2 regions of the Shewanella baltica genome follow, and region 1 is predicted to be linked to the other one. Evidence: predicted binding sites of a transcription regulator. Region 1 holds the regulator's gene; the other holds the start of a gene.

Region 1 (6,057 bases):
AGCAGCGACACGTAGCTGCGCCTCTAAGGCCAAGTTCAACTGATAGGGCACGCTCACATGCACTTGCATCATCCGCTGCAGCACTTCGCTCGGCGCAAAAGTGTTACTCTTTAAAGGCTCATTCGTAGTAAGAACAGGATCAGGCAGCCAGTCCGAAGCATTGTGAATAATGGCGCGAATTTGAGGCAGTTGAGTTAACTCATCAATTAAGGCTTGCACTTGGCCATCGTCATAAAAATCGCAGGGATACAGAGTCGCACCTAAAGCGTTCAGCTCATCAATGCTATCGTAATGGCTGCGATAAGTACCAATCACCTGCTGACCTTGGGCGAGAAAATGTTTGGCTAAGGCGTAACCTATGCGTTTACCCACGCCTGTGATTATGATGGGAGATGTCATACCTATCCTTTTGAGTCGTTATTTGTCAGGCTTTACCTTGTTCACTTAAAAGCAAGCAATCAAGTTAACCTTATGAATAACCAAGATGTTACTGTACTCATTTGAATTTAACCTAACAAAAAGCCAAATGAGGCGCGGATTCAATTTAAAATCAGCGTTGATCTAAAATCAGCTGCGATCTAAAACCCTTTAATCTGCGTATAGGTTATAAGAAACCAAGCTTAAGTGCACAAGCCAAGAGCTTAGACCAAGTATTGTGATCAAGTCATCAGAGGTGGACCCGATGGAACTGCGGATTTTTTATGATGGTAACTGTCCATTATGTAGCGCCGAAATGCGTCAACTGAAAGCGCGCGATCCCAACAACTTGATTGCGCTTGAGGATTTAAATGCATCCGACTTTAGTGAACGTTTCAGCCATATCGATAAAGACTACGCCAATACTATTCTCCATGGTGAAACCGCAAAGGGCGAAGTGTTACTCGGGTTAGATGTCACCTGTAAAGCGTGGGCACTGACAGGCACACGTGCTTGGATCCAACTGTTACGCCTGCCCGTGATAAAAACTGTGGCCGATTGGACTTATCTGCGCTTTGCAAAACACAGATACCGAATATCCTATTTACTGACTGGCAAAGCCCGCTGCGACGATAACTGCCAAATTCCCACCAAACGCCGCTGAATGAGCTTTAGAAAGTGTAAAACGCAGGCATAAAAAAACGGAGCTCAATGGCTCCGTTTTTTAATTCGTCATAATCTAAAAAGATTATCCGAAAGATTATTTAACGAAATCAACACCTAGTTTGATATCGCCTTTCAGCGTATCTAACATAGAATCACGAGCGTTAGCTTCGAATGCACTCACTTCACCGTAAGGCAGTACTTTTTCAATACCGTTTTTGCCTAACAGCACAGGTTGTGCGAAGAACTCTGCGTGCTCGCTGCCGCCGTCAACATAGGCGCATTCAACGATGTTAGCTTCGCCTTGCAGACCACGAACCAAAGACAGGCCGAAACGGCAAGCCGCTTGACCCATAGACAGAGTCGCGCTACCGCCACCGGCTTTAGCTTCAACCACTTCTGTACCCGCGTTTTGAATACGAGTCGTCATCGTTGCCACTTCTTCGTCAGTGAAAGTCACGCCTTCAACTTGAGACAGTAATGGCAGAATGGTCACGCCGCTGTGGCCGCCGATCACATTGACTTTAACGTCAGCAACATTCAGGCCTTTTAATTCGGCGATGAAGGTTTCAGAACGGATCACGTCTAATGTCGTGATACCGAACAGACGGTTCTTATCATAAACACCCGCTTTCTTCATCACTTCTGCAGCGATAGCGACAGTGGTGTTGACTGGGTTAGTGATAATGCCAACCAAAGCCGTAGGGCAAGTTGCCGCTACTTTTTCGATCAGGTTGCGAACGATACCAGCATTGATATTGAACAGATCTGAACGATCCATACCAGGCTTACGCGCAACACCAGCAGAAATTAGAACAACGTCAGCACCCACTAGGGCAGGCGTTGGATCTTCACCAGCAAAACCTTTGATTTCAACAGCAGTAGGGATGTGGCTCAAGTCAACCGCAACACCCGGAGTAACCGGTGCGATATCATATAGAGACAAATGTGAACCCGCAGGCAGTTGAGTTTTTAACAGTAGGGCAAGAGCCTGGCCGATACCACCAGCAGCACCAAGTACAGCAACTTTCATAGTTATCTCCGTTATTTCTCGGATATGTGTGACATGGATCTAATTTACGTTGGCGTCACATTACTGGAATGTCACAACAATTTCAATTATCCCTTAGTCGTGGGACAAAAGAATTCCGGAATAAGTTAGAAGCAATGTAGAACAATTACTCAAATTGGTATTTTTAAGCCCCCAGCAAACGCTTAACCACAGGGGATTAGTGAATTTTTATTCAACCAATCTGGTTATTTGTTGACAATTTTTCTAAAAATATTCAAAATGGGCCTGTTTTTTTGAATAACGAATAATAATATTATGCAAACGACCAAGAATCAGGATGACCTTGTTAGAATTTTTAAGTCGATTTTAAAAGAAGAGCGCTTTGGCTCTCAAAGTGAAATCGTCACCGCCTTGCAAGCTGAAGGCTTTGGTAATATTAACCAATCAAAAGTATCACGCATGCTCAGCAAGTTCGGCGCAGTGCGGACTCGCAACGCTAAGCAAGAGATGGTGTATTGCTTGCCGGCCGAATTAGGCGTACCCACCGCGGGTAGCCCGCTGAAGAATTTGGTACTCGACGTCGATCATAACCAAGCAATGATTGTCGTGCGAACTAGCCCAGGTGCCGCGCAGCTGATTGCCCGTTTATTGGATTCTATCGGTAAACCAGAAGGCATTTTGGGCACGATTGCCGGTGATGACACTATCTTTATTTGTCCATCGAGCATCCAAGATATCGCCGATACCTTAGAAACCATCAAATCTTTATTCAATTACGCAGAATAAAAAAACAGGTCAGCTTGCTGACCTGTTCTATTTCATCTGTGCGCATTTCTGTCCAATCTTGCGCTGATTATTTGGCCATTGTCCCGATTACGTTACACATTTAAGCCAATCTCGCGCGCACCGATGTTTATACGCTAAGGTCAGTAAGCCACACTGATGCGCTGATTTGCGTGAGTGCCCTGTTCGGCCTCATCTAACATGGCTTTAGCGTAATCCGTAACAGAAATGCGGCTGCGACCATTAGCATCGGTAAAGAAGCTGTCGCCACCAAGGCGATATGGGCCTTCACTCTCGCCAGGATAAATCTCAGCGGCGGGGCTCACAAAGGTCCAATTAATTGCAGTTTGCGCCGCACGGAATACCTGCAAAGCTTCACCCTGAGCTAACGCCTCATCTTTATATGCAGCGGGGAAATCTGGGCTAGAAACCAGAGTCACACCCGGTGCCACTTCTAAGCTCCCTGCGCCACCAACCCACAATAAACGTGGCACCTTAGCGTTAGGCAGCACATCCAGTAAATGCTGAACCGTACTCGCCACTAGGTCATGATTTTGTTGTGCGCGGCCACCAACAGCGGCAATGACAACATCTACGCCAGCAAAGGTTTGCGCAACTAATGGCTGCTCTAAATCCACAGCATGCACAGCCACATCAGTAGCGGATAACTTGCTCGGATCACGCACTAGCGCTGTTACTTGGTGCCCACGGCTCAATGCTTCTTTTAAAATTGCACCACCAATCCAACCTGTTGCACCTAAAATTGCGATTTTCATTTCGTTAACTCTCTCTGATGACTTACATTGAAGCCAGTTTACTTGCAGTGGTTCCCGTGATAAACATCAATAAATGAGCATGATTGTTTCAGTTTGAGGTACTAATATGGATAAAATTGCCGCAATACGCAGTTTCGTCGAAGTGGCAAACTGTGGCAGCTTTACCAAAGCTGCCGAGCATTTAGACCTCAGCCGCCTGCAGGTGTCCCGCCATATTCAAGAAGTGGAGCAGTGGTTGAGTTTACGCTTACTACACCGTACCACCCGCAGCGTCAGCCTGACTTTGCAAGGCGAAGAAGCGCTGCAATTTTGCCAGCGGATATTAAGTGAAGTCGCCGCCATGGAAAGCCGCGCCCACAGCCATAACAGTGAACTGGTGGGCAGTATTCGTATCGCCACACCAATTGGCCTTGGACAGCACAGCCTGTTTGATGTTGTCGATCGCTTTATTAAAATTCACCCTAAGGTCAGCATTCAGCTGGTGATGTCAGACAGTTTTGCCCAATTAGTGGATGAGCGAGTCGATGTGGCGCTGCGCTACACCGAGCAGCCCGATGAGAATTTGATTGCCCGCCGTTTAATGACCATAGATGCCGTGATCTGCGCTGCGCCGAGTTACCTTGATAGCAACACACCACTTGTCGAGCCCATAGATCTACTGGCTCACAACTGCCTGATACACTCGGCGCAACAAAATTGGCCTTTCCTGAAAGAGCTGCAAGCCGAGCACGTGAAAGTCACAGGCAATCTTAAAGCTAACGACATGGGCGTATTGGTGAGTGCGGCGCTGCGGGGACATGGCATAGTGCGCTTGCCATGCGACTTAGCCAATCAATACCTTGCCAGCGGCCAGCTCAAAGAAGTGTTACCCGACTTTACGACGCCAGGCCAAACCCTATGGGCGGTGTACTTATCCCACAGTTATCAGCAAAATCTGGTGCGCGCCTTTATCGATTTCACTGCCCAGCAATGGCAACTCGATATCAAAAAATGGCTCCCTGCGCATTAGCATAAAAAACGCACTTAGGCGTTAGCGTAAGTGCGTGTTAATTGATGCTGAATCTGCGCAGATATCGAAAGCTTATTCGTCGAATTGCAGCATAAAATCCAATGCGGGGGCAAAGAAGGATGAGCCTGTCATCGCCTTGGTGAAATGCATCAAGTGATCATGGTTACCTTCGCCATCACCAAACATCATGCTATGCAGCATTTTTTCAAAATGCTCAGGCGTACGGCAGTTAGAGATAAACATTAATCCCTGCTCTTTTAGTGAACCATAGGGCATGCTCTGGCGCAGGATTTCCATCGACTGACCATTCGCATCTTTAAGATTCACCCGCTTGATATGGCTGGTCAGTGGCTTATCTTCTGACTCATACTCGATATTATCTTGCTTAGTGCGACCGATAATATCTTCTTGTTTTTTAACCGGCAATCTATGCCATTTACTCAAGTTATGGGCATACTTTTGCACGTGAATATAGCTGCCGCCCCTAAACTCAGGATCTTCATCACCAACCAGAGCGACTTCTTGACGGTGACGCCCCTTAGGATTTTCGGTGCCATCGACAAAGCCGGTTAAATCGCGGCTATCCATAAATCGAAAACCCCGTTCTTCATCGACTAGTTCCACTAAATCTTCAAACATTTGGCTGATTTCATTAGCGACTAAATGCAGAATATCGTAACGATCGCAGCGGATATGCACGAACAAATCATATTCAATTGCCGGTGCTTCACGGCTGCCGACTTGCATCGCAGGGAAAGGCTTAAGCATTTCAGGACGCGCATTAGGATAGAGGCTATCCCAATAGTTAGCGCCAATCCCTACAAAACCATTGAATGCACTGTCAGAATACTGATCTGTCAGCTCATAAATATACTGCGCAACGTTGGCAAGACAGGGACGTAATTGTGACTCTACATTGTCATTGGCATTAAACATCAAATAGACACTGTGTAAGTTCCCCTCTGCACACACACCCAACTGTTCACGCGGCATATTTTGTATATCCATTTGGTTATCACCCTTTTTCTAAATTCATTTTCGGCAATATTATCCGCAACTTTACCTGAAAATGACATTAACTAACGCACAGTTTGTTCTGGTTTATCATGATAATGCTCATTACGCAGCGTTATCGCGCCCAAGATCCCTAAATGTAAAAATTGACGAGACTGTAAAAGTCTCGTCAATCAGTTTAATCGAATAAATGAAGCAAAGCTTACTCTGCCTCAAGCTTACCTTAGCGTGGCGCTGAAGTTAATAACCCGCGGCATGACCATCCTTGCGGCTCTCAGAAGCCGCACGATACACGCCCGTTTCAGCATTAAATCCAATGGCTTGATAGCCGCCAAAATCGCCAAGGCCGTCACGCAGCACATGACCTTTCTTGATAAGCTCAC
Region 2 (4,746 bases), 4.0 Mb from region 1:
CTCTTGCTGCAAATCGACTATGCGCGCCTCGGCGGGCAATAAATCCGCGCGGGATAACTGCACTTTATAGAAGGGCACATCCACTGTGAGTTCAGCATCGGTTAACACTAACTCGGCACTATTGGATTGATAAAAAACCCATGAAAATCCGCCCATCATCACCAGCAATATGCCTAAACTCGCCGACTTCGCTATCTTTGGCATATTTTTTAGCCATAACATCAGCAAGATACCCGCTAAACCGAGCAATAAGACGATAAAACTGAAGATAGAGGTCTGGGTGAAAGGGGCGAGTTCGAAGTATTGAGGACTCATTGGCAGCATCTCCCGTGCAGTGAAGCCTTAATCTGCCAACAAAGACATATTATGTCAACAAAAATGCCAGCGCTAATATGAGTACTAGGCTGGCATTGAGTGGATTGATTTAGAACGGCTTAGAGATCGAGCGCGAGAATTTTTGAACGACGTTGATAGTTATACAACTGCTTTTTCTTCTGTGGCAGCGCTTCAACATCTTCAATCACAAAACCATGCTCGAGGAACCAGTGAATGCTCCGAGTTGTCAGCGCAAACAAGCGTGAATAACCGCGGTTTCTGGCCTGATTGATAATGTTCTTCAGCAGTAAGCTCCCTCTGTCGGCATCGCGATAATCGGGATGCACCACCAAACAGGCAAACTCGCCCGCATTGTCCTCTTCAAAAGGATAGAGCGCAGCGCAACCAATCACTAAACCATCACGCTCAATCAGCATGAACTGTTCGATTTCGATCTCAAGCTGCTCACGACTACGACGCACCAGAATGCCTTGTTCCTCCAATGGACGAATAAGGTTCAGTACACCGCCAATATCAGCGATCGACGCACAGCGTAAACGCTCGGCACTCTCAGTCACGATTTGCGTGCCTATCCCTTCGCGAGAAAACAGTTCCTGCAGCAAAGCGCCATCTTCGAGGTAGCTGACTAAGTGACAACGCGGTACGCCATTACGGCAAGCATCGATACTGGCTTTCAAAAAAGCCATAGTGCCTACGCAGGCAGAACCTTGCTCGGCCAGCTTGCTCATGATGTTTTGCGCATCGTTTGGCATCAATTCGGCAATCACGTCGCCATTGCGATCGAGAATACCGTTCTGTGAGCTAAAACCGATCATCTTGTCGGCTTTGAGCTTGATCGCCACTTGGGTCGCGATTTCCTCGGCGGTTAAATTAAAGCTTTCACCGGTCACAGAAGCTGCAATCGGCCCCATCAACACGATGCAGTGATTATCTAACTGACGTTTTAAGCCTTGCACATCGATACGACGCACTCTGCCGCTTAAGCAAAAATCGATGCCGTTATCCACGCCTAATGGCTGGGCAATCACAAAGTTGCCGCTCACTAAGTTAATTTGCGCACCTTGCATCGGCGTATTGCTTAAGCTCATGGATAAACGCGCTGTGATATCAAATTGCAGTGCACCCGCAACTTGCTTGATCACTTTGAGCGAGTCTTCATCCGTAATACGCACGCCTTCGTGGTAGGCAGGTTCGATACCATTGACGGCTAATGCAGCATCAATCTGCGGCCTAGCGCCATATACCAACACCACTTTAATCCCTAAACTGTGCAGCAGGGCGACATCATTTAAGATGGCGCGGAAGTGATTCTGAGCCAAAGCTTCACCACCCAGCATGACCACAAAAGTTTTACCTCTGTGAGCATTAACATAGGGGGCAGAGTGACGAAATCCATCAACCAGTTCAGTGGTACGCACGCGTTATTTACACCTCATTTTTGAGCTGGCAGCGTCACGATGACATGCCAGGAATGAATCGCTAACTTTCGCGTATGTTATTGCATTTTAATTCACATATAAAGAATTTATTCTCACTAAAGCGCAGTTTTAATGATTTAAAGTGCTTAGAACTGCACTATTTTATATTTTCAGCAAGTGTTCACACTTTTTTAACTTCACAGGGGATGATTCAGCGGCTTAAGTTTGCGAGGCAATTATCTCAACTTGATGACTAACTACTAAAAAAAGCGCAAAAAAAAGCCCCTTAAATAAGGGGCTTTTCTCGAAACAGTAACCAAGGATTACTTGATTTTTGCTTCTTTGTAGATAACGTGCTGACGAATAACTGGATCAAATTTTTTGATTTCCATTTTTTCAGGCATGTTACGCTTGTTTTTTTCAGTTGTGTAGAAGTGACCAGTTTTAGCTGTAGAAACTAATTTGATCTTCTCACGATTACCTTTAGCTTTAGCCATGATCTATTATACCTTCTCGCCACGAGCACGAAGTTCAGCAACAACAACTTCGATACCTTTTTTGTCGATCAGACGAATACCTTTAGTAGATACACGTAACTGTACGAAACGCTTTTCTTCTTCTAACCAAAAACGGTGGTTTTGTAGGTTAGGTAAAAAACGACGACGGGTCGCGTTTTTTGCGTGCGAACGGTTGTTACCAACCATCGGCTTCTTGCCAGTAACTTGGCATACTCTTGACATGTCAATCTTCTCCAAAAACAATTTTAACGCTCGAGCATTAATGTGCCTCGTATGGCCGTCGCCCGAGGCACAAAGAGGGCGCATTTTATACACGATCACAGAGTGAAGATCAAGTGTTAGATTAATTAATCCAGCCTCGTTCTGCAAAAGAAACTATCTCTCGATCACCTACAACCATATGGTCCAATAAGGATACGTCTATGGTTGCTAACGCATTTTTTAATCGCTCAGTTATTCGTCGGTCAGCCTGACTGGGCTCGGCAATACCAGACGGATGATTATGACAAACTATAACTGCTGCGGCCTTTTTCTCCAGCACTAAGCTCACCACTTCACGTGGGTACACTGAGGCTGAGTCTATTGTACCGCGGAATAATTCGACAAATTGAATCACTCTATGCTGGCTATCCAGCAGTAAAACTGCGAACACTTCATAGGAGCGATCTGCCAATTGTCTCATTAAATAGTCCCGAGTTAAATCGGGATTTGTTAAAACTTGACCTCTTTGCAGATTTTCCTGCGCTACACGCCGCGCTAATTCGGCCGCAGCTTGAAGCTGGGCGTATTTTACAGGTCCTACGCCCGGAAGTCGACACACCTGATTTCGAGGAGCACAAAGCAGGTTTCTGAGGCCGCCAAACTCGCTAATAAGCGACCTTGCAAGATCAACCGCGTTTAATCCCGCCAAACCGTTCCGCAATAATACCGCCAATAACTCCGCATCCGACAGCTGCCCCGCCCCTTTTTGTAACAGTTTATCTCTGGGACCTTCCCCCTCGGGCCAATCTTTAATGCCCATGCGACCTCCCTGTCATCTCACATATTTTCACTTTACTGAGTATGGACGAGATTTTTTGAACTGGGAGAGTCACTAAAATTCACCGCTTTGTGATATTGTTGGCGGCATTATTTCTATCTCGGATGATGTCTGTGAGTCTGACAAATAAAAACGTCCTGCTGGGCATTGGCGGCGGTATTGCGGCCTATAAAAGTGCTGATTTAGTCCGTCGCTTAAAAGAGCGTGGCTTTGATGTGCGCGTGGTGATGAGCCAAAGTGCGATGGAATTTATCACGCCTTTGACGCTGCAAGCGTTATCTGGACATCCCGTTGCCTCAAGCCTACTCGATCCTGCGGCAGAAGCAGCCATGGGCCACATCGAACTCGCTCGTTGGGCAGATCTCGTCATCATCGCCCCTGCAACCGCAAACCTATTGGCGCGGATTAATGCCGGCATGGCCGATGAGCTGATCACCACCACTTGTCTTGCCACTGAGGCGCCTATCGCCCTGTGTCCGGCAATGAATCAGCAGATGTACCGTAATCTGGCAACGCAGGCGAATTTAACCAGCCTGGCATCCCGCGGCTTTACCCTTTGGGGACCTGCAAGTGGCAGTCAGGCCTGTGGTGAAGTCGGCCCTGGTCGTATGCTAGAGCCATTAGACATCGCCGAACGGGCTACGCAGTTTTTTGCCACTCATGACGCCGTTGAACTTAAGCCACTCGCAGGACAGTCAATACTGATTACCGCAGGGCCAACCCGTGAGGCAATTGATCCCGTCAGATACATTTCGAATCACAGTTCTGGAAAAATGGGCTTTGCCTTAGCCAAAGCCGCGGCAGATATGGGCGCAACAGTCACCTTAGTCTCTGGCCCAGTGAATCTAAGCACCCCAGAAGGCGTGACCCGCATTGATGTTGAATCGGCGCAAAATATGCTTGACGCTGTGATGGAACACGTTGATAAAAAAGATATTTTTATTGGCTGCGCCGCCGTTGCTGATTATCGCATTAGCGACATCGCAGCCTGTAAGATCAAAAAATCGGCAGAAGAAATGCAACTTGCGCTGGTGAGGAATCCTGATATCTTAGCCACGGTTGCGAGCTTACCTAACCGTCCTTTTGTGGTGGGATTCGCCGCAGAAACCCATGATGTAGAAGCCTATGCGCGCGATAAACTCAAACGTAAAAACTTGAATATGATCGCCGCGAACGACGTTTCCGTTGCTGGTCTAGGCTTTAATGCCGATGCCAATGCCCTGCGAGTGTTCTGGCCGCACGGCAGTCAAGACTTGCCTGCCACTGACAAACTCACGCTGGCGCGGCAATTACTTTCGTTGATAGTGAAAGAAAAAACAAATACATGAAAACACCGATTGAATTAAAAATTCTCGACTCCCGTATCGGCTCAGAATTTCCTTTACCTGCCTACGCTACACCTGGCAGTGCAGGCATGGATCTTCGTGCCATGATC

The links. Region 1 encodes ArgR, which controls arginine synthesis, uptake and breakdown. Its sites were predicted from a motif close to ANTGAATANNTATTCANT; they were not measured.
Region 2: a site for ArgR is predicted at 1,834-1,851, ahead of argA (amino-acid N-acetyltransferase). Genes of this name have one in related genera too.

What each region holds. Positions count from the first base shown of each region.
Region 1 covers NZ_UGYM01000002.1:377,760-383,816, reverse strand. The annotation lists gene folM (dihydromonapterin reductase) at 1-399, opposite strand, end outside; gene DYH48_RS01725 (thiol-disulfide oxidoreductase DCC family protein) at 683-1,081, shown strand; gene mdh (malate dehydrogenase) at 1,178-2,113, opposite strand; gene argR (transcriptional regulator ArgR) at 2,408-2,878, shown strand; gene DYH48_RS01710 (NAD(P)-dependent oxidoreductase) at 3,019-3,651, opposite strand; gene DYH48_RS01705 (LysR family transcriptional regulator) at 3,758-4,660, shown strand; gene DYH48_RS01700 (Dyp-type peroxidase) at 4,733-5,668, opposite strand; gene ggt (gamma-glutamyltransferase) at 5,915-6,057, opposite strand, start outside.
Region 2 covers NZ_UGYM01000002.1:4,361,686-4,366,431, forward strand. The annotation lists gene DYH48_RS19465 (PH domain-containing protein) at 1-315, opposite strand, end outside; gene argA (amino-acid N-acetyltransferase) at 435-1,754, opposite strand; gene rpmG (50S ribosomal protein L33) at 2,078-2,251, opposite strand; gene rpmB (50S ribosomal protein L28) at 2,258-2,494, opposite strand; gene radC (RadC family protein) at 2,616-3,293, opposite strand; gene coaBC (bifunctional phosphopantothenoylcysteine decarboxylase/phosphopantothenate--cysteine ligase CoaBC) at 3,416-4,639, shown strand; gene dut (dUTP diphosphatase) at 4,636-4,746, shown strand, end outside.